3 regions of the Paenibacillus filicis genome follow, and region 2 is predicted to be linked to each of the others. Evidence: a T-box and tRNA genes for the amino acid it is inferred to sense, from the RefSeq annotation. Region 2 holds a T-box; the other regions hold tRNA genes.
The links. A T-box is a leader RNA that pairs with one kind of tRNA and senses whether it is charged. The one in region 2 lies ahead of ileS (isoleucine--tRNA ligase), so its partner is inferred to be a tRNA-Ile.
Positions count from the first base shown of each region.

Region 1: it has a tRNA-Ile gene. The T-box ahead of ileS (isoleucine--tRNA ligase) is inferred to sense a tRNA for this amino acid. The anticodon was not compared.
Region 3: it has a tRNA-Ile gene. The T-box ahead of ileS (isoleucine--tRNA ligase) is inferred to sense a tRNA for this amino acid. The anticodon was not compared.

Region 1 covers NZ_JBBPCC010000011.1:147,513-154,393, forward strand. Annotated here, with positions in the region: gene WMW72_RS17930 (hypothetical protein) at 1-1,395, shown strand, start outside; gene WMW72_RS17935 (phosphatidylinositol-specific phospholipase C/glycerophosphodiester phosphodiesterase family protein) at 1,512-2,531, opposite strand; gene WMW72_RS17940 (phosphatidylglycerophosphatase A family protein) at 2,711-3,271, shown strand; gene WMW72_RS17945 (hypothetical protein) at 3,412-3,579, shown strand; tRNA gene WMW72_RS17950 (tRNA-Met) at 3,655-3,728, shown strand; tRNA gene WMW72_RS17955 (tRNA-Ile) at 3,740-3,813, shown strand; cyclic di-GMP riboswitch class II at 4,475-4,556, opposite strand; gene WMW72_RS17960 (alpha/beta-type small acid-soluble spore protein) at 5,130-5,363, opposite strand; tRNA gene WMW72_RS17965 (tRNA-Leu) at 5,579-5,663, shown strand; gene WMW72_RS17970 (spore germination protein) at 5,860-6,078, shown strand; gene WMW72_RS17975 (Hsp20/alpha crystallin family protein) at 6,168-6,644, opposite strand; gene WMW72_RS17980 (spore germination protein) at 6,775-6,881, shown strand, end outside.
Region 2 covers NZ_JBBPCC010000031.1:58,380-65,260, forward strand. Annotated here, with positions in the region: gene WMW72_RS32000 (stalk domain-containing protein) at 1-285, opposite strand, end outside; gene ileS (isoleucine--tRNA ligase) at 567-3,647, opposite strand; T-box leader at 3,706-3,967, opposite strand; T-box leader at 4,278-4,515, shown strand; tRNA gene WMW72_RS32010 (tRNA-Phe) at 4,567-4,642, shown strand; tRNA gene WMW72_RS32015 (tRNA-Phe) at 4,660-4,732, shown strand; tRNA gene WMW72_RS32020 (tRNA-Phe) at 4,750-4,822, shown strand; gene WMW72_RS32025 (DUF6273 domain-containing protein) at 5,105-5,794, shown strand; gene lepB (signal peptidase I) at 5,884-6,393, shown strand; gene WMW72_RS32035 (DUF1835 domain-containing protein) at 6,805-6,881, shown strand, end outside.
Region 3 covers NZ_JBBPCC010000039.1:5,876-12,756, reverse strand. Annotated here, with positions in the region: gene WMW72_RS34240 (DNA polymerase beta superfamily protein) at 1-523, shown strand, start outside; gene WMW72_RS34235 (hypothetical protein) at 796-1,047, opposite strand; tRNA gene WMW72_RS34230 (tRNA-Ile) at 1,381-1,458, shown strand; tRNA gene WMW72_RS34225 (tRNA-Leu) at 1,463-1,544, shown strand; gene WMW72_RS34220 (S-layer homology domain-containing protein) at 2,107-2,529, shown strand; gene WMW72_RS34215 (Imm50 family immunity protein) at 2,611-3,264, opposite strand; gene WMW72_RS34210 (GNAT family N-acetyltransferase) at 3,485-6,655, shown strand; gene WMW72_RS34205 (amidohydrolase family protein) at 6,642-6,881, shown strand, end outside.

The DNA.
Region 1 (6,881 bases), on a different contig from region 2:
CTGCAGCCCAAGGCGACGACCGAGCTGAGCTATCTGGCCGTCATAGATCGTACCGATGAGGTATCGCTCGCTCAGGTCAACTGGACTGACGTCGACTACTACGTATATCCCAAGAAAGAGACGCCAATCATCAGCGTACCTATCCAGGGAGACGCCTGGAAGGGCAGCGATACGGCGATCACGGATCCGACCGCGGTCAAGAAATGGTCCGAGTCATTCAAAATCCCGGGGATCATCTCCCCGGTTCAATATACGCCAGTGGCGATCAATAAGGAATCGACGGAGAAAGGAACCGTGTACGTCGTGCAATTGCTCGCGTACAACCCGACGGATAAGCGCGAGACTTTGCCGGCGTTCGGTATCGACGGCAAGGGAGGCGGCAAGGTATTTACCGGAGCCCGTGTGGAGAAGGACGCGATCGTACTGGAGCCAAAGGCCGAGAAATATGTCCATTACGCAATCCCAACGGATCAAGATACGGTCCTGCAGAGTCTGAACGTGCTGACGCCGGAGTCGTTCGCGGAGGCAGGAGCAGCGGGCGTTACGGTGACCACCTTCAAGGTAGGCCGCTTGAACCTATTGCTTCCTGGTGAAGGACCGGGTACGAGCTTCGCTGCTTACACCTTGGGTCATTCTATTGTTTTCGACGAACGAAGCAAGCTGATCAACCCCGATCTGGCGGTGTCGGTCGTCGAGTACACCCTGCATGAGAACAAGGAAGATGGGAACAGGAACGTAACTGCGAAGTTCAAGCTGACGAACAAGTCGGCGAAGCCTCTGGCCGTGCCTGTGTTCCAGGCTGACCTGGTGAGCCGGGATGGCTACGAGTATGCAGGCAGCCGTCAGGCGACCCAGACGGCTGCGGTGCTGCCAAGCTCCTCGCTCACCATCAGCTACTCGTTCACGCTGCCGGTTTCCGAGAAGGGCGACGGATTAGTACTGAAGGTACAGGATGCCGTAACAGCGGCTCCGTACAAAACGACAATCGCCGCGATCTCGACAAACCTGCAAGAAGCGAAGAAGGACGAATGGAGCCTGTATCCGTTCCAGGTGAAGGTCAAGAACTGGAACTTGACCTCCGATTTTGGAATGAACACGCAATACCAATATGTATACCGGCTGAAGCTGGACCTGAATATTACCCGCGACGAGCAGGTGCAGCTCGATGCCTCCTTCCCGACGCTGCTGGTGGAGCTGTATGATTCGCATGACCGGCTCGTAGGCCGCGGCAATGCAAGCCTGTACGGAGCGAACCGGCTGGTGAATGGGGACAATACGATCTCGCTGAGCGGTGCATCCGACAGCCTGGATGTGCGTCATAAAGTCAAGATCTATGAGAGCTTCCAGACACCAACGGGCGAAGGCAAGCGTCTGCTGACTCAATTTAATCAATAAGGAAACAGGCTATCATTCATCTTTATACAAGCTGCATGAGCATATGAAATAAGCCGCCTTGAAGGGCGGCTTTGCTGTAACTGCAGCAGTCTGCAGTGATGTCCAATGTGGATCGCCTATGCGGAACTTCGGCCGGATTGGAGCCAATCTTTCATTTTATCCAGCAGCCAAGTCATCCAGGGGGCATTCTGCTGCTGGGGGATGGGCATTAATGTCGGGGATTGCGAACCGTCGGTAGGCTCGGTTTCATACCTTGTCAGCATATCGCTTAGCGGAAGGGACACGGCTGTTTTTCGCCCGATAGGAGCCGACTGGTCCGTATAGACGCCATGAACGCCCATATCCCGCAGGCGTTCCCATTCTTTGGGCTCGTTCACTGTATGCGTATAGACCACTGCGCCTGCTGCCTTCAGACTGCTGATCCATCCTGCCTCAGCTCTTTCGAACGGCATTGCCAGCGCTTGAACACCCAGTGTGCGCACCTCCTTCAAGACCTCATCATGACTGAGCGAGGACAAGTACAGGGAGAATAGAAAGGATGGAAATGGATAGATCGATCTCACCTGCCGGATCATCTCCGGTGTATACAGCTCCGGGACGATTCGGTTCAGCAGGTCTGGGTCTACGGACTTGGCGGCGTTGACCAGCAATCTGAATTGCTTCTCAACAAGCCGTGAATCGGTTTCCTTGGTATCCGTAATGAGATAGGCCTCCGGGTAGTCTTTAAGCAAGCTGAGCAGCTCCGAGACATCCATCGGATGGTACCGATTCAGGATCAGTCTTGCTTTGAATTGCTCCAATGACATCGGTGAATCGATCATTTTCTCGGAAGCAAGGGGCTGACGAAGCTTTTTCGTCAAATAGTCGGACCAATCATGCCGGGCGACCAGCTGGTCATCGGTGGTCAGGATCAGATCGGCTTCGAAAACGCGAAATCCTCTTTCATAATTAGTTATAAAGGCTTCGCGCGAATTGGAGATATCCACGCCGTCGATTTGGCCCATGCCATGGGCGATGTACCTATACCGGGTCCAAGAATCTTGCGCATGTGCAGGTACGGATGATAATCCAAGCAGTAAGCTGAGCGCAAGGGAGACAAGTCCCCATGTCTTCATAACTGACCTATAGCGTAACATCCGGTTCACTCCTTCTTGCTTGATCATATATGTTTAAACAGGCTGAGGAAAAATGTAACAGCTCGCTGTCAAAATGGGCGGAGCTCCACAAGTTGCATGTCGTCATACCGCATCACAACCGTACAAGCGGTCTCATAGAATGGTATAATAGAAGCACTTCTCTCAAAGGGGCGATACGTATGACTCGACAAGTCCACAGCCAGGAAATCAGAGCTGCCGTTTATCAGAAACTTCAAGAACGTGGCGTCACCATAGAGGATGTAGCCTTGATTGTCAGAGAGATGCAAAGTCCGTATCATCCCGATCTGACCTTGGAGGACTGTATGAATGCCGTTCATGCGGTACTGCAGAAGCGGGAGCTTCAGCATGCGATCTTAGTCGGGATAGAGCTGGATGTGCTTGCCGAGAAAGGCATGCTCTCTGAGCCTATTCAATCGATCATAGCTTCGGATGAAGGATTATTCGGATGCGACGAGACGCTTGCACTCGGCTCTGTGTTTGGATACGGTAGCATCGCGGTGACGACTTTTGGTCATCTGGATAAGCAGAAGATTGGAATTATCCGCAAGCTTGATACAAAAACAGGCGATGGTGTCCATACGTTTCTGGACGATCTGGTAGCCAGCATCGCCGCTTCGGCCTCAAGCCGGATCGCCCATCATCAGCGGGATCAGCAGGAACGGGATAGCGTAGTGCCCTTCTCGCCAGTTCAGGATATTCCTGAGGAAAACGCAGGCTGACAGGACAGGCAGAAGAAGCGAGCCCTCTTATTTCCTTCATCTCCCTTACTATTCGGAAGCTCCCTTTGAAATAAGGGGGCTTCTTTCTGGTTACACTACGCCTGTGACTTTATGATCAGATTTTACAGCGGGGTGTGAACATGGTGAAATGGATCTATTGGGTGAAGCTGTATGAGAGCAAATTTCAGGCAGGCTGCCTAGCCAAGCGGATGGAAGAAGACTGGTGGATCTATGGCTACGAATGCCCTGCGGAGGTCGAAGTTTTTCGGTCGACGAAAGGAAGGTTCGGTGTCCGGTACATTGTGTAAAATATTTCTTGACTATGGGGCCTGGGTTGGTGTATATTTATTTTTGTCGCTGTCCGAGGACAGCATTTATAATGACGCGGGGTGGAGCAGCCCGGTAGCTCGTCGGGCTCATAACCCGAAGGCCGCAGGTTCAAATCCTGCCCCCGCAATAAGTTTGTCAGGGCCCTTAGCTCAGTTGGTTAGAGCGGTCGGCTCATAACCGATTGGTCGGGGGTTCGAGTCCCTCAGGGCCCATAGTCAAGAAGAACCCCCTCGCTCTAAGCGAGGGGGTTTTTTATTGCTGGGGTTAGCTAATGGTTGCTTTTAAATCGAAGGATGGAATAAAAGTGCTAAGGCATGAGGGGATCTTAAAGGTTCCGTACTGCAGAAAACGGTTATGTAGAGGGTTGATGAATGCGCGCTGCGTTGGTTTGAAGGCCGCGGCCGTCAAGGTTAATCGAAGGGACATCAGCACGTCAGAACAATCCGAGGTACTCACTACATATCGGCAGGAACTGCATGATGGATAAGCCAGAGGCTTTAAGCAAGACTGTCTTTCCCCGACAGAGTCTTCTGTGGGAGCCCGGGGAAATCAGCTTTTCCTTCGTACGGACATGCCTGAAGAGCCTGGGGCTGGCGAACGGAAGGGTCTGTTCTGATAGCTTCTGCTTCTTGCTGCCAGCGGACGTTGGGTGGTCTCTCTCTTACGATTTAGATAGGTATTATGTACTGAGGCTGAGGCTGGATCAACCTTCGTCGATTCTAAGACTAGATGATCTGCTTTCCACCGGTTAAACGACTCTTCCGAGATACCCAATTGAAGGATGATGTTTTCACCATGAATCGTCTGCTTCATTTTGGTGCCTCCTGACTTTTGAAATTTTTCACAACTTAAAACAAATGCCACCTTTCCCGAAGAAAGGTGGCCCGGTTGCACTACTAGCTCCCTCGAATCCAAGTGCCCAGATACAGATTCGAGTTCATTGCTCTACCTGTTCCTATCATAACAAATTGCACGGGGAAATTCTGTTTATTTTCACACGAAGTTACTATTTCCTTACAATTAGGAACAAAATGCTGTTCAAATGATGGATCCGTCATTTTTTATTCCTCAAGCCGTATAAACCCGATCCCAGAGGGCTATGCTATCCATCGGGGCTTGTCGTTCGACCCGGCCTGATTAAGTCCTTCCCATAGCGGGTAAAAGAAGAAATCACACGCATGTGGAGGAACGCGCATGAATCACTTTTCCAATTTCGATGAAGCCTTTAATTATTTAAAAGCGATGCAAGCCGGGCGGGAGGAAGGACCCACCGGCTCTTCTCTAGGCAGGAATAGAGGCGGCGGAGAGGAATGGGATCGCTCCAGGGACAAGCTCAAACGGAATATACGAGCCTCTAATCGTCCTGGTTCTATTGGGGAGCAGCAGCTTCAGTAACATTCAGGATAGCGAGATGCGATTGTATGCTTTCCTGTGGAGATAGCAAGAAACCCGCCTGCGGCAACAGACGGGTACATGTCATCTTTACAGCTGGTTTAGACTCAGCTTACTGTTGTGACTAAATCAAGGACTAGCGGTTGCTTGAATATTGGCCGGACAATTGCTGCTCGGCAATTTGGACCAATCTGCGGGTAATGTGGCCGCCGATTGCGCCTGTATCGCGAGTTGCTACGTATCCGTAATACCCGTCCTGCGGGATTTGAATACCAAGCTCTTGTGCAACTTCGTACTTCAGTTGGGCTAATGCTGATGCAGCTTGTTGAACGACCAGTTGATTGTTGGAACGACCTTGACCTGTAGCCATACCTGAAATCCCTCCTGGATTTATCTTCATTGACTTGTATCCGCCAATGTAGGGATATGTTCCCCGTCAGGAAGGGTTATTATGCAAAAGTTTTCAAGCTTTTCAGGGATTACGAACAAGTTTGTTCTGTTTGCCGTCTTCAATTGCAAGTCTTGCTTTCTCATGAATAAGCAGGATATAATAAGCCCAAGTCGGCTAGGATGACTAATGAATGTGCCGGGATGGCGGAATAGGCAGACGCAACAGACTTAAAATCTGTCGGGAGTTTCTCCCGTACCGGTTCGAGTCCGGTTCTCGGCATTATAGCTGTTGCAAGAAAGGAAATCGTATGCTCTCGTGGAGACGGGACGCATGCGATTTTTTTTATTTGAAGAAGCAGGGGCGGGGATGTTAGTGGAATTTTCAAGATTTTCCCCGCCTATCGGCATGTCCGCCGGGATGATTTCTAGAATGCGGTCATATACTTAACCACAAGACAGGGAAGGAGAGAATCAGAATGCCTTCGATTATTCTGGCTCCGATCAAAGTTACAGGCAATGATGGAGAATTGGTATTCGGCGATGTTTTGCAGGTCACACCGAAAAGCACGTCGAAGACGGCATCGGGAGCCGGGGGCGGCAACACCGGTGATTTCAGCGCAACCTTCACGCTGCTCAGCTTTACGAATACGATTGATCCGGATATCTTCGACAGCAACAATGCGGGCAATAATTAGTTGTTCTTAGGCGCTATAGGAAAAAGCACACGCTCCGTGTCACGGCGATCCGGAGGACGTGTGCTTTTTGCTTGCGCCTAATGTGCGGATTAGAATCGGACATCAATCTCGTAGAAGGGATGCTCTGACGATTGCTTGCGCATATGGAGCTGGAGAATGCCATTGCGGTAGACGGCTTTGCAGCTGCTCGCATTGACCAGACTCGGGAGACGGACCATCTGGCTTTTGTCTTGAGGCAGACCTTCCAGGCGCAGGGTACTTACATTGAGCAGCACCCTGATTTTACGCGCTTGGGCTTTATCGGGAATGTGGACCTTGACGATGATGTTTCGATGCGTGTCGAAAACCTCCGTATGAAAATGATGCTTGAGTCCTTGAGTCTGGGCTTGCGGCATCGCCTGCTTCATCACATCCTTGATGTAGCCGTCGACCCAGGATAAATCACCGGGAATCTCCGAAGCTGGGGGGAAGGGCATTTTTCCTCCAAAAAATTGCTCGAACTGCTTCCAGTTCATATCGAAATAGGGGTTGGAATTGGAGGGTTGGGATGGGTTGGGCCCGCTCATAAGCAATCACTCCTTTGGTGCCATTATATGATGCCGGCAGGAAGCGCATGATTGAAATTGGCCGGAAATACATACTTTGCCCTCGCACGTCATATATTGAAACAAATCCATGCGAAACAGGTGTTGCCTCATGCCGGCTATCGTGGGCGCCATCAAGATCAACAACGTCAGCGCGGGCTCCATCGTGCATATTGGAGATTCCGTCCAGCTCGCCCCGCAGTCCGTAGCCAAAACCTT
Region 2 (6,881 bases):
AATAAGCGAGACACCGTTCTCCACCTGCACGGGAACATCGGTCGAGAGGAACTGATCGTTCACGCAGGCGAAGATCGTGCTGCTGGGATCAGGCTTCCCGGCATAATCGAAGGCCGTATACGTGCCGTCTTGATTCATCGCCCCACTGGGGCGGGGCTTTCTTGCTTGCATAATCTCGGATTGGCAGTCGCCTGCCGCAGCGGACACCGTGCTGCCCTCAGCCACCGCCAGCAGCAGCATGATGCACAGTGTCCCCATAAGTACATAGAACCTAGCTTGAATCACGGGGTAACCTCCTGTTGTTATGGGTTTTTCATCCAGCAGCGGATACCCCTATCATTCAACAAAAGCTGCCATTTCCCTTCTTGCGTCCGAATATTCACGTCTATACGAGCAGGCAGGCTGGTCAGCCTCTCCATACGGACCGGCTCTCCTTAGCTGCGGGGATTAGGCCCAGCGGAGCAGGAGGTTGCCCGATACGGAGACTGAGACCTCCAGCCCCTAATCCACCGAAACCTGCAGCATACGGTCTGCGCAGCGTCCCCGCCAACAATCGGCAGACAGTCTTATTCGACCCGCAGCCGGACCTGACGGTCCCCCATCGGGAAGGCGTCCATCCCTTCTTCCTGTCCATACCGGACATTCTCCAGCAGCACATGCTCCTGCAGCACGCTGTCGAAGCGGACCAGTGCCTCTTCGAGCTCAGGATTCACATCCAGCACAAGCCGAATGCGCCGCTCGATCGGCAGCTCCAACTGCTTGCGGTAGTCTTGCACGATGCGGATGACCTCTCGTACCCAGCCCTCCTGCTCCAGCTCCGGCGTAATGGCCGTGTTGAGCGTCACGGTGACTCCGCCTGTCGAGGCGGAGGCAAAGCCGGTCTTGGCCTGCTTCTCTACCAGCAGCTCCTCAAGCGGAAGCTCCAGCGTCTGGCCTTCTACATCAAGGCGCAGCCCGCCTTTCTCGACCGCCTGCCGAGCCTCATCGGCTCCCAGTCCGCGCAGAAGAGCTTGCACCGGGGCGACCAGCTTGCCGTATTTTTTGCCCGCTGTCTTCAGATTCAGCTTGAGGCTATAGTCGACGAACCCTCCGCTTCCGCTCTCCGCACGCAGCGCCTTCACATTGATTTCCTCGCGGATAATCTCTGCGAACCGGCTCAGATCGAACTCCCCGTCCAGTGCCACGATAAGCTCGGATAGCGGCTGCCGCGTCTTGACGCCAGACTCAGCCCGGATTGTGCGGGCCAGCTCAACGATCTGCCGCGCCTGGCCCATATCGGCCTCGAGCTGCTCGTCGATCCGTTCCTCCCGCACGTCCGGATAATCCGTCAGGTGCACGCTGCCCTTTCCTCCGAGATTCCCCCACAGATCTTCGGCGATAAACGGCAGATACGGAGCGACGATCCCGGCTACCGTCATCAGCACATCCCGCAGCGTCTGGTAGGCGGACACTTTATCTGTCGTCAGCCCGCTGCCCCAGAACCGGTCACGGGAACGGCGGATATACCAGTTGCTCAGCTCGTCAATGAACAGCTCGAGCTGCTTGGCAGGGTTCAGGAAATCATTGGCCTCCAGTCCCTTCCGGACCAGCCTCAGCGTGCTATTCAACCGCGATAAGATCCAGCGGTCCAGCTCGTTCTCCGACACACGGGCTGGATGTTCCTCGGGCCGATAACCGTCGATGGCCGCATACAGCGCGTAAAACGCATGGGTATTGTGCAGCGTATCGACTACCTTGGACTTCGCTTCCGCTACCATCGACTTGGCGAACCGCTTGCTGTTCCACGGCGCACTGCCGGACAGCATCGCCCAGCGGAAAGCGTCGCTGCCGAATTCCCCGATGATGTCCCAAGGGTCGATGACATTGCCCTTGCTCTTGGACATCTTCTGCCCGGCTTCATCCAGAATATGCCCGGTGGAGAGAACCGCCTTGTACGGCATCTGCCCGTTGTACAGCGTCGAGACGGCCAGCAGGCTGAAGAACCAGCCGCGGGTCTGGTCGATGCCTTCGCAGATCATATCGGCGGGGTACTGCTGACGGAACTGCTGCTCATCGCCGAACGGGTGATGGTACTGGGCGAACGGCATCGAGCCGCTGTCGAACCAGACGTCGATCACCTCCGGCGTCCGCTCCATCACGCCGCCGCAAGAGCAGCGCAGCTTAACCTCGTCGACATACGGCTTGTGCAGCTCCAGATCGTCGCCGATCGGCTGGAGCGCCCGCTCCTGCAGATCACGGTAGCTGCCCGGGGCATGCTCGCCATCGCAGTCCTGACACACCCAAACATTGAGCGGCGTCCCCCAGTACCGGTTGCGGCTGATATTCCAGTCGACCAGCTCCTCCAGGAACTTGCCGAACCGGCCTTCCTTCAAGTAGCCGGGATACCAGTCCACCCGGCTGTTATTCTCGATCAGCTGGTCCTTAACCGCCGTCGTCCGGATAAACCAGCTCTCCGTTGCATAGTACAGGAGTGGGGATTTGCACCGCCAGCAGAACGGATAGCTGTGCTCATAGCGCTCCTTGGCGAACAGCAGCCCCCGCGCGGACAGTTCCTTCACGATATCCACATCGCAGTCCTTGACGAACCGTCCGGCAAAATCTGTGATCTCCGCCGTATAGCGACCGCTCAGATCAACCACATTGATGAAGTCGATCTCGTGGCTCCGAGCCGTCTTGTAGTCGTCCTCCCCGTGAGCCGGAGCGATATGGACAATCCCCGTACCGCTCGTATCGCTCACATAGTCGGCATCTACGACGACATGACCGTGCTTCAAGCTGACATAGCCGAAAGGAGGCTCATAAGATACGCCGACAAATTCGGCTCCCTTATGCGTAGACAGGATCGTATAGTCCTGCTTCATCACCTGCTCCACGAGGTTCAGCGCCACGATGTATACCTGTCCCTGGTGCTCGACCTTGGCATAGTCCAGGTCCCGGTTCACCGCCAGCGCCACGTTGGCCGGCAGCGTCCAAGGCGTCGTCGTCCAGGCCAGGAACACTTCTCCGCCCGCCTTGCTGCGGAATTTCACTGTGGCACTGAGGTCCTTCACATCCTCGTAGCCCTGAGCTACCTCATGCGAGCTGAGCGTCGTCTGACAGTCCGGACAGTAAGGGCTGACGCGATGGCCTTTGTACAGCAGCCCTTTCCCGTGAATGGTGGACAGGATATGCCACACGCTCTCGATGTAGTCGTTGGTCAGGGTGACGTATGGATTCTCCATATCTGTCCAATAACCGATAGCCTCGGACAACTCCCGCCATTGCTTCTCGTATTCAAACACGCTGCTGCGGCACTGCTTGACGAACTCCGCCACACCGTAGTTCTCAATCTCCTGCTTGCCGGAGATGCCGAGCTGCTTCTCCACGCCCAGCTCCACCGGGAGGCCATGCGTGTCCCAACCGGCCTTGCGGACGACGCGGTAGCCGGACATCGTCTTATAGCGCCCGATAAAATCCTTGATCACGCGGCCTAGTACATGGCCGATGTGAGGCTTGCCATTGGCTGTCGGCGGTCCTTCGTAGAAGACGAAATTCGGACGATCCTTGCGGCTGTCCATCGATTGACGGAACGTCTCTTGCTCCCTCCACTGCCCCAGCACCCGGAGCTCGCGGGCTCTTGCCGGCTCCTTTACATCCACTTTTCTCATTTCTGGATCATCCCTTCTCTTCACATTATGGGCTGAAAAAACAAAAAAATCCCGTCCCGTAAGGGACGAGATTGACTCTCGCGCTACCACCCTTGTTCCGCATGCATCCCCATTCTTGCGGGATTGTTGCGACACTCGTACTGCGTACCATCATACGCGCCCCTTGTAACGGCGGGGTCCCGGGTCAGCTTACTTGGATTGCTTCAGCTTTCCTTCTCGGAGAGGATGTTCGGCTAAGTCTTGAACGTTGGCTTTCAGCACAGGGCCAACTCTCTGGGGGACAAGGGATTTAGCGTACTCGTTCTCGTCAATGAATTTATACAGATGATTCTGATACGTTAGTTTTACACCTAAATGGAGGAAGAGTCAAGGGCCAACTACAGATGTATCGAAGCCGCGTGCACTCGTCAAGATGATACAAGCTGAACCGGTTAGGATTCTATGTCCTATTTGTTCTTCACAGCTTGAACCATACTCTCGATAAACGGGATGGGCATCATAGTATCCTAGGGATTCCTAGCAGCAGGCGAGTTCACAACAAGGACCCTTTGTTTAATCGATAAATAATTTTGTTCCAATTATTGACTTATCGTCGGCTGTAACATACAATAATGAAAATTACATATCCATACAAAAGCTTAGATGGAGAAAAGTAAATCAATGCCTCCTTTCAGGGAGGAAACGCCGAAGACTGAGAGCGTTTCTAAGGGTAAGAGTTGATTGAAGTTCGCTCCGGAGCTGTCCCTTGAACCCCTTTTGGGTAAGTAGAGGTGTACCGGTTTATCCGTTATTTTTTCAAGTGAGAACATTTCTGTTTGTAAAAGGAAAGTTCTAATTTAGGGTGGTACCGCGGCTTCTCGTCCCTTTGGATGAGGGCCTTTTTGTTTTTCCATGTTTTTTTATAAGAGATTACGTTCAAGGCTTGGTAGCTCAGTTGGTAGAGCATAGGACTGAAAATCCTAGTGTCGGCGGTTCGATCCCGTCCCGAGCCACCATCACTTTCAACGTTCAAGGCTCGGTAGCTCAGTCGGTAGAGCATAGGACTGAAAATCCTAGTGTCGGCAGTTCGATCCCGTCCCGAGCCATCACTTTCAACTTTCAAGGCTTGGTAGCTCAGTTGGTAGAGCATAGGACTGAAAATCCTAGTGTCGGCGGTTCGATCCCGTCCCGAGCCATTCTTTCAAACTTTCAAGGCAAAAATGCCTTCTTACCCAGGCTTCTGCATCTATCCGTGAATCCTCACAAGGCACAGCTCCAACAGCAGCTTCTCTTCACGTAACCCTCTTGACACATCTACATCCGCCAATACGACGACGTTATGAGAGATCAGATTTATGGTAATGATTTATATCTCATCGTTTCTGCCCACCTATGCAAGGAAGCATAGTATATAAACCGAAATCTTGCATGCATGTTGTATGATCGAAGACGATAAGAAAAGTAAGGAGGAGAATGTATTGGAACATGATCATCTTACTTTCCCACTTCTGCTTCGCAGCATAATGCCCGGCGAAATTATAACTTTCGGTACCTATCCTCAGACGGCGGACGGTACGGATAGAACGCCGATCAAGTGGCGGGTCCTGCAAAATTCGGGCAGCGAGCTGTCGATGTTAAGCGAGTATATTTTGGACTGTAGACGGTATCACGGTGAGGGCGCGGATATGACTTGGCGTGATTGCGTGGACATTACATGGCGTGACTGTAATTTGCGCAAGTGGCTGAACGATGAATTCTATAACTCGGCTTTTCAGGCCGCCGAAAAGAAATGGATAAAGACGACTCCTTGCACGGACAATGGAGAGGGCACTCCGGATACGGAGGACAAGGTTTTTTTACTTAGCGCAACGGAGATCAAGAAGTTATCGGATATACCCGGCAAGGATTGGCGGCGAGCCGTCGGAACAGACTTCGCCAAAGCGAAAAAGCCTGATGGCTGCAGCTTATATGTCTATGATAAAACGAACAAGGATAACTATGTCCTCCGAAACGGCGAAGAAGCGGGCTGTTCCTGGTGGTGGCTGCGAACACAGGGAAACAAGCCTTCACGCGCGTTTTTTGTCGGACCAAGCTGCAGCATTCGCAGCTATGCGAGTGTGAGTCTAGCCCGTGACGGCGTGCGCCCCGCTATAGTCCTTAACCTCTAGAAAAGAAACTGGGTTAGGGGGGCCTTCAAGAAGCTCAAGCCTGGCATGCTGTTCTCTTGCTTATTTTGTTTGAAGGAGACCTCTCGACTATGAGCATACTTATACTCGTTCTCATGCTGACCTTCCCCGGATTGGCGGACGAATTCAGCTACAAGCACTACGTGGCCCAAGGCCCTGCGATGTTGCCCACAATAGCTTCCGAGGATCGGTTAACCGTTGATCCTGATTATTACTCAACGCATCCGTTTCAGCGTGGTGACATCCTCGTGTTCAAGCTCTCGGATGATCGCATATTTATCAAGAGAGTGATCGGATTCCCTGGAGAAAAGATTCGTATCCAGGAGCATCGGCTCTATATCGATGGTGTCGCCCGGGAAGAACCGTACCTCCAGTCGCAACTTGCGGATTCCCTCCGGCTTAACGCTGGGGCCCCATTCGATTATCCCGAGCAAATCGTACCTGAGGATACCATTTTCGTCCTAGGGGACAACCGCCTCAACAGCCTCGATAGCCGAACGTTCGGAGCTGTTGATATCGGCCACGTCCTCGGGAAGGTTATCCGAATCAACCCTCGCGAATCTAGCTCTCCCCCGCACTAACACGATTTGAGCCCCTCCTTCCGGGATGAGTCGTTACGCTCGAGAAGGTCGCTCTGGGTCAATTCTAAGCCATTCTCGGCAAGTTCCAACTAAAATTAGTCCCCCTTCAATGAATACGCCCTGGTTCTACGAGTCAAGGGCATTTTTTCGATTCCTCTCTCTATAGTCTCGTAACCTCTGTGAACTCCACAAGCACTTCTATAGACTGAGGAGAAAGGGGTGGATTACAGGATGCGACACCGCGCTTTACCTTATGAGAACGCTCAGTCCTCGAGTCTCCGGTTAGCTTATCGGTACTGATCGAAAACCGCGAGTGGCATCCCCAGCTTCATGAATCCATCGCCACGTTGAGGTTCAACATGAGGGTAGCGTTACAATTATTTGACCTATGCGAATGAAGGAGGCAGACGGATGCTGCATATCGTGAATGGGGATTCTGTGGAAAAAACTCTACGGAAGGGCGTCGTGCAAGGGGATATTCTCGTATG
Region 3 (6,881 bases), on a different contig from region 2:
ATTTAACTCAAATCTAACATTCCTAGAGCTTTTGTTTTCAGTTGAGATTGATACATATGACTATAAAGAAATAAATCAAATTATTGGAATGCGTGACGATTTAGCAAGAATCAATTTAAGGAACTTGTATAATAGCTGTTATGGTATGTATCACGGTCAGATGAAGGATTTGCTTAAGCCAAATTCTGATAAACAACAAGAGATTATAGATAAGTTCGGATACAATACAAAGAAAGCAATGATGTCATTGCACTTTTTAAAGTTTATTTCAAAATTCTATTCTACTGATTTTAATGACTTTTCTTCGTCTATTGTTTATCAGGGTGAAGAAAGGGAGTTTATGTTGAATGTCAAACATGGTGGTCTAGCATATAACCAGTTTATCGATTTAACTAAGGATGTGGAGGCAGAAACAAAACTCATTGAGGATGCATATATGTCTCAAAAAGTTAATCAAGAGACCAATAACAAGTTACAGAGATTGCTAAGATCCTTAATTAAAAATAATATTGATTTAGTATAAAAAGTACACTTTACATCTTTGAACATTAGGCAGAAAGCATGTTGTCTTTTATATTAAAGAGATTAATGATCAGCCATATAGACTTGAACTAATTAAATGGTGCATAATTTGGTTCAGAATGGAAAGGAACTTGCCAGTGAACCGCTGTAAAGTTTTTTTCTATGCGTTCGAGGCTGATTGTGGTTGTAAGGATGAGAATTTATCTATAAAAGAAGGAGTGCTTGAGCAGAATTAAAATCTGTAAAAATAAAAAAAGAAGTCAGAGACTTCTTTTAGTTACTTACTTTCTTTCCTAGGTGATGTTTGTATGCATGAAAAATAAAGCGTTCGTTTTGTAAATCTTTTAATTTTATGCCACCAAATAAATTAGTAACTTCAATAATTTCGAATTTTCTTCCGATTTTAAAAGGAATGTAGTCTAAAATTTTTCGTTTTGCGTTTTCAGCCTCTTCATATTTCTTTCGAGATGGTTCACCTAAGGTCCAAACTTCACCAATAGTAGGATTTCGTAAAGTTCCAGCCATTTAGCACCTCCTTTATAGTAGATTTTACAATAAAAACTTACCTTGAACAACTAGGTACACATTATTAAATATTTCAAATTATTGCACAAAATAGAATTTATAAATAAGAATAAAAGTCGAATTTTATAAGAATAAAAAATGTAATTTAAAGTATTTTGAAAATGCTATATTAACTACACAAAAAAAGCAGCTGCTTCGCAAAAGAATAGGAGTACATCAAATGAATAAACCTCCTTTGTTACTTTCGGTTGAGATAATTGTGAAGCAAATGGGATTAAACATAAAGAAAGCAATTGAATCAATTAAAAGTGACAAAGGATGAATTTATATTCTGGATCTTTCGCCTAGAGGCCGATGGCAACCAGCTCATAACTGGTCACATCATCGCAAGTTCGAATCCTGCAAGATCCACTGAGCGGATATGGTGGAAGGGCAGACACACAGCACTTAAAATGCTGCGGTAATGCACCTTGCGAGTTCGAGTCTCGCTATCTGTATTGCAACCACAGTTCATTCTAACAACAATTTTACTCTGATAAGTAGGTGATATGAATAGACAGTAGAGATCCACCGAAATCTTTCCTCTAAATTAACCAATAATTATAATATAAATTATGAGGAGAGATAAATAATAATGAGTAACCTACAACCTACATAGGGACAGTTTGTTCTTAAAGGAATCGTCACAGGCCTTTCAAATGACAAAGCATTTAGCGAAAGAAAGATGGGAGTAATCCTTGGCAAAAGATTCAGTTTGGTATCAAAACAAGTCCAGCAGAATTTGTCTACGTTGAGCTAATGGGATCAAAAACAAAAGAGGTTAATCTTGTATATCGCGATCCTAGTGATGGTAAGCGTGATAATAAAAATATCTAGAAAGTTACTTGGGGTGAAAGATACAAGGAACGGGATGACAATTTCGAGATTCAAATGAATATTAAAGCAGGTCTTGAGCGAGATGAAGAAGGAAAAAAGTAAAAGATAATAAAACATTAACTCCATTCGATACAGTGGATTATATTAAGAAGTATCTCAAAGACGGCGAATCAGTCTTTATTCGTGGAGCACTTCAGATCACTGACTACCAAGGTAAGCCACCACTGGGCCAAGACAGACATCGAATGGGCGTTAGAAAACGGTATGGTGAGCGGCGTGGCTCCTGGTAGGTTTAGTCCGGATACGACAACCACGGAAGAACAATTTCTGAAAATGCTCCTGATCGCTATAAAAGGAGTAGCGGAACAGCCGGAGAGTACAACTTGGAGCGCAACGTATGATACATTCGCCGCCGCGCATCAGTATCCGCTCCAAATCGAGCAGCACGATAAGCCGATTACACGAACGGCCGTTGCGGAGCTGCTAGCGGTCACACAGGGGTTAACGCAATTGGTGACCAAGCGATTCGGTATGTGCTCGACAAGCAGCTATCCCAGAGGAAAGCAGCCGCCATGGTCTAGGGCTATCAAGGCGGTGACCACCTGACGCGGGCGGAATCCGTGTGCTTCATCCGCAATGTCCTCATCATGGCTGAGTACAAAACTCCACAGCATCGGCCCGAGCAATTCACTCTACCCTCATACTAACCTCGCGGCATAGAAAAGATCCTCCGAAGCCCATCTGCGCATCCATGAAGACATATATGGCTTCATGCTCATAGCAGAAATCCAATTGAAGTAACCTATTTTGTTCGTCAAACGGAGACAGCTTCTCCTCATGAATACCTGTAAATTGAAAAGACACGGCGTAGGGGGAGAAATCTCCGGCTGTGTCTTTGATGGTTATGCGCAACGTTTTTCCCAAGCCCTCTTTCTCAACCCTCAGGTCAGCTTGGGTAATCTCAGCGTAATGAAACGGGGGAAACCAGCCAAGGGTTTGCATAACCTCATTGATTCCCATAATGGATGCCAGCGGAGAAAATAGTAGCTCAAATCTGAGCACTTCCTCCAAGCGCGATTCGTACTGAGGGCTTATGAACAATAACAACGAACCTGATTCATATTGGTTAACGACGGCTCTAAAAGCTGACCATGAAGGGGTACCAGCCTGCCCTGCAATAAGCTGAATCTGGTCATGCATGCGCAGCTTCATCGATGGATCCCCATGGATGTGTAAGCGAAAGGCCAGCGCTTCCTCTTCCTTGGGAAACTTGACCGTCTCACGTTCTACGGATAGAACATGAACACCCCAACCAGCAGATCTGAATAATTCCTCTCCCACCTCTACACCTCCAAGTCATTCCACCTGAACGATCTCAACCCGTTCCAGCATGCTCTCAGCCTAGTCAACAGAAAAGAATGAGGTAAACTTTGGGTAAAAAAGTTTAGACCTCATCGTTATTCTTCCAATTAATGTTATAATAACTATAGCTCATCAAGCTATTTCGATCAATACAAGGTGTACAGGCGTCGTTTATCGATTAGATAAAGGAGATGAGAACATGACAGCAAATGCCACAGCCGAACAAATCCGCATTATAGAATATGAACCATCCTACGCGGCAGCGGTTGCTGACATGTGGAACCTCAGCAAAGAAAGCTGGGGAGGCGGCACCGACCAGAGAACGGAGGACAGCGTGCGCCGGGAAATGGAGATTTCCTCACATCTTCATGTCTTTCTCGCCGTTCACGGCGAGGAGGTTGTTGGCTTCTGCAGCTTCGCGCACTACCGCCAGGACGAAGGGGCCTTGTATGTGCCGTTGTTGAATGTACGGCCCGATTATCACGGGCACAAGGTTGGCCGGAATCTGATCTTGAATGCGGTTCGCAAGACCGTGGAAGCGGGCTGGCCGCGTCTCGATCTGTTCACCTGGGCGGGCAACACCAAGGCCGTGCCGATGTACAAGAAGTGCGGGTTTTTCTGGGAAAAAAGTGATGATTTCGTCCATCTGATGAACTTTATCCCGACTATCCTGCAGACCGAGGTGCTCGCCCCGTATTTCGAAGAGCTGGATTGGTATGCTGACAGCACCCGCGAGCTCGTGATCGAACCGGATGGCCGCCGGGAGCGGGGCTTTGATTTCTTCGATTACACTTGGCGCAAGGGAGAGCTTGCCTTGCGGGCGGAATTCGAGAAGACCGGACGGGGGCTAACCGCTCTGGACACGCCGGATTTTGCAATCTTCACCGAGATCGACGATCATGATCTCGTGTTCGGTGCCGTTTATAAGGTTCGTTATCGCATCCAGAACCGCTCTGCGTCCGAGTTGGCGATCGAGATCAAGGGCCAGGACGACAAGAATATCAAGTTTGCTCTGTCCGCAGCCCATACGCTTGATCCGGGAGAAACCGTCGTCGTAGAGGGCGAATTCGAGCTTGATCCGGTGCAGGAGGAGCAGAATGCCAAGAAGACTCATCCCATTGTCAGGAGCCAGTGGGTCATCGGCGGCAGGAGGGCGGAGTTCCGCACCGGTATTGCTACGAAGCTTCCGGTGAAGATGAAACCGGCACTGCCAGATGGAGTGCCGTATCCGGGCATTCCCGCCGTGTTCTACCTGAACGTGGAGAATCATTTTGCGTCGGAGGCGCAGTTCGCTTTTGACTGGCTGGAGGATGATTGTGTAGAATGGGCGGAGCGCACAGTAAGCTTCACCATTCCAGCTAAGGGCAAAGCCTCTATCCCCGTACCGTTCACCTTGCGGTCTTACGGCCTGTACTCGCGAGAGCTTGAAGTAAGAGCCGTTCCGGCTGTAGGGAAGGCGTTCTCCTTTGTCAGCAAGCTATCGGTTCTGCTCAAGGGAACGTATGGCCGCTTCGGAGGTGAGGACGGGGAGCAGTGGGTTGCTGTGAATGGTGCATTCTCCATCCACCTGAGCAAGCTGGATAATAACATGACCATCGGTTATGCTGGCTCGGACCATAGATTCTGGTGGGTCTACCCGAAGCTGGGCAAGCCGTTTGCCGAAGAATTCTCCAAGAAGCAGGCCAAGGAAGTGAAGATTTATCCTGATCGGGAGTATCAGGTGCTCGAAGCCCTCTACGAGTCGGACAACTTCCCCGGTCTGCAGGTGAAATCGGTGGCCAAGCTGTTGGCAAGCGGGATTTCCGAATTTCACCACGAAATCTGCAACACCGGCAGCGAGGCGCTGGTAGAGAAGATGTACCTGCTGACGAATTTCGGGTTATTCGGCAAGCGGCTCATCCTGCCCTACCAGGAACGTTACGTGGACATGGGTGACGCTTACGCCAGCGATCCGGATCATTGGGATAGCAGTCAGATCACCGAGAACTGGCTGTTCTGCGAGAAAGAGAATGCCGCTTACGGGATCTCTTGGGACCCTTCCCTGAAGCTGTTTCGCCCGGAATATACGCTCGGGCTGGAGCATGGTCTTGGCCGAATCGCGGCTGGAGCGGTCGTGCGTACGGAGCCGACGGTGTTTGTTCTGAACGCTTTTACGAAGTGGCGGGATTTCCGCGCATTTGCCCAGAAGCGGCAGGATTCGATCGACCCGGCTCTGGACAATCATCTTGACCTGGTGCTCGGCGGCGGTAATCCGTTCCTAGCGGGGGCACTGAACGCCGAACTCATCGAACGCAAGCTGCTTCCGCTCGTCGGCACCCTGGAGTTGTATGCGCAGAACGGCAGAGAGCCGGAACGGAAGGCAGCCGACATCCAGCTGAACCGGGAGCAGGACCTGCGTTCCGCGCGCTTTGAGATCCCTCGGGAGGAAAAGAACGCGCTGGAACAAGGCGACGGCTGGAAGGTCCGGGCTGTCTATCGCGGTGAGGATCGGGTCCAGGAGCGGACGGCGCTCTGGTTCCCCCAACTGGAAACGGAGAGGAGCTTCGTTTCCAAGGTGGAGGAAGGTCCGGCTGGTTCCATTTACACGGTGAGCAACGGCGTTATCTCGATAGCGGCTGCCCCCCAGTTCGGGAGTGTTGTGCATTCCCTGAAGTACCAGGGAGAAGAGTGGCTGGATAGCTCTTATCCACAAGCGGTCCCGCGTTCCTGGTGGAATCCTTGGCACGGAGGACTTGGTGTGCAGATTCCCGGCATAAGCGGCTTCAGCTGGCGGCTGGAGCCGAGAATCGCGGCTTGGGCTGAGCGGACAGACATTCACGGCAACCTCTGGAAGGGACTGAAGCTGACGACTCATATCGAGAAACAGGAAGCGAAGCGGGGGATTACGATCGAGCAGCATTACCTGATGCTGCCCGGTGTCCCTGTGCTATGTGCGCTGCATGCGGTCACCAACGGAAGTGGAATGGTTCTGCCGCATTTCTCGATCACGGATGATCATTTCTTCAAGCCTTCTCCCATCTTCTCCGAGGGCGTGATGGAAATTCCGGGAGAAGGAAGGTTCTTGCTTGGGAAGACGGAGGCGCATCTTCCTACCAAGGAAGTGTTGCGGATCGGGGCGGTTTCTCGCGAGGACATGCTGCATGTGGTGCATCGTTATTCCGAGCGGTCATCGGCGTATATGAACAACCAGGTGTTCGGCCACGCTGTGGATCATAAGCTGGCACTTCGGCATGGGGATACGGTCTGGACCCAGCCGGTCTTTCTAATCATGGGCCGGATGGCACTGAATCTGGCGGATGTCCAAAGCCTGCGGAAGCTCACATTTGTCAGCACTGACAACGAGAAGGGGAACTCACATGCCGATCATTGACATTCATATTCATCTGTCGGACATCGACAGCTTTCATCAAACCGCGCTGAATCAGTCCAAAGTGGAGTACAGCGCCGCTGGCCTCAAGGCTGAGTTTGATAAGAACGACGTCGTTCTTGGCATCGGCATGGGCGTTACGGAGCAGACAAAGGGAGCCTTTCCCGATTCCGCTTCGCCCAATCCGATGGGGCTCGACCTGGAAGACAGCGTCCCGCCGTTCCTGATG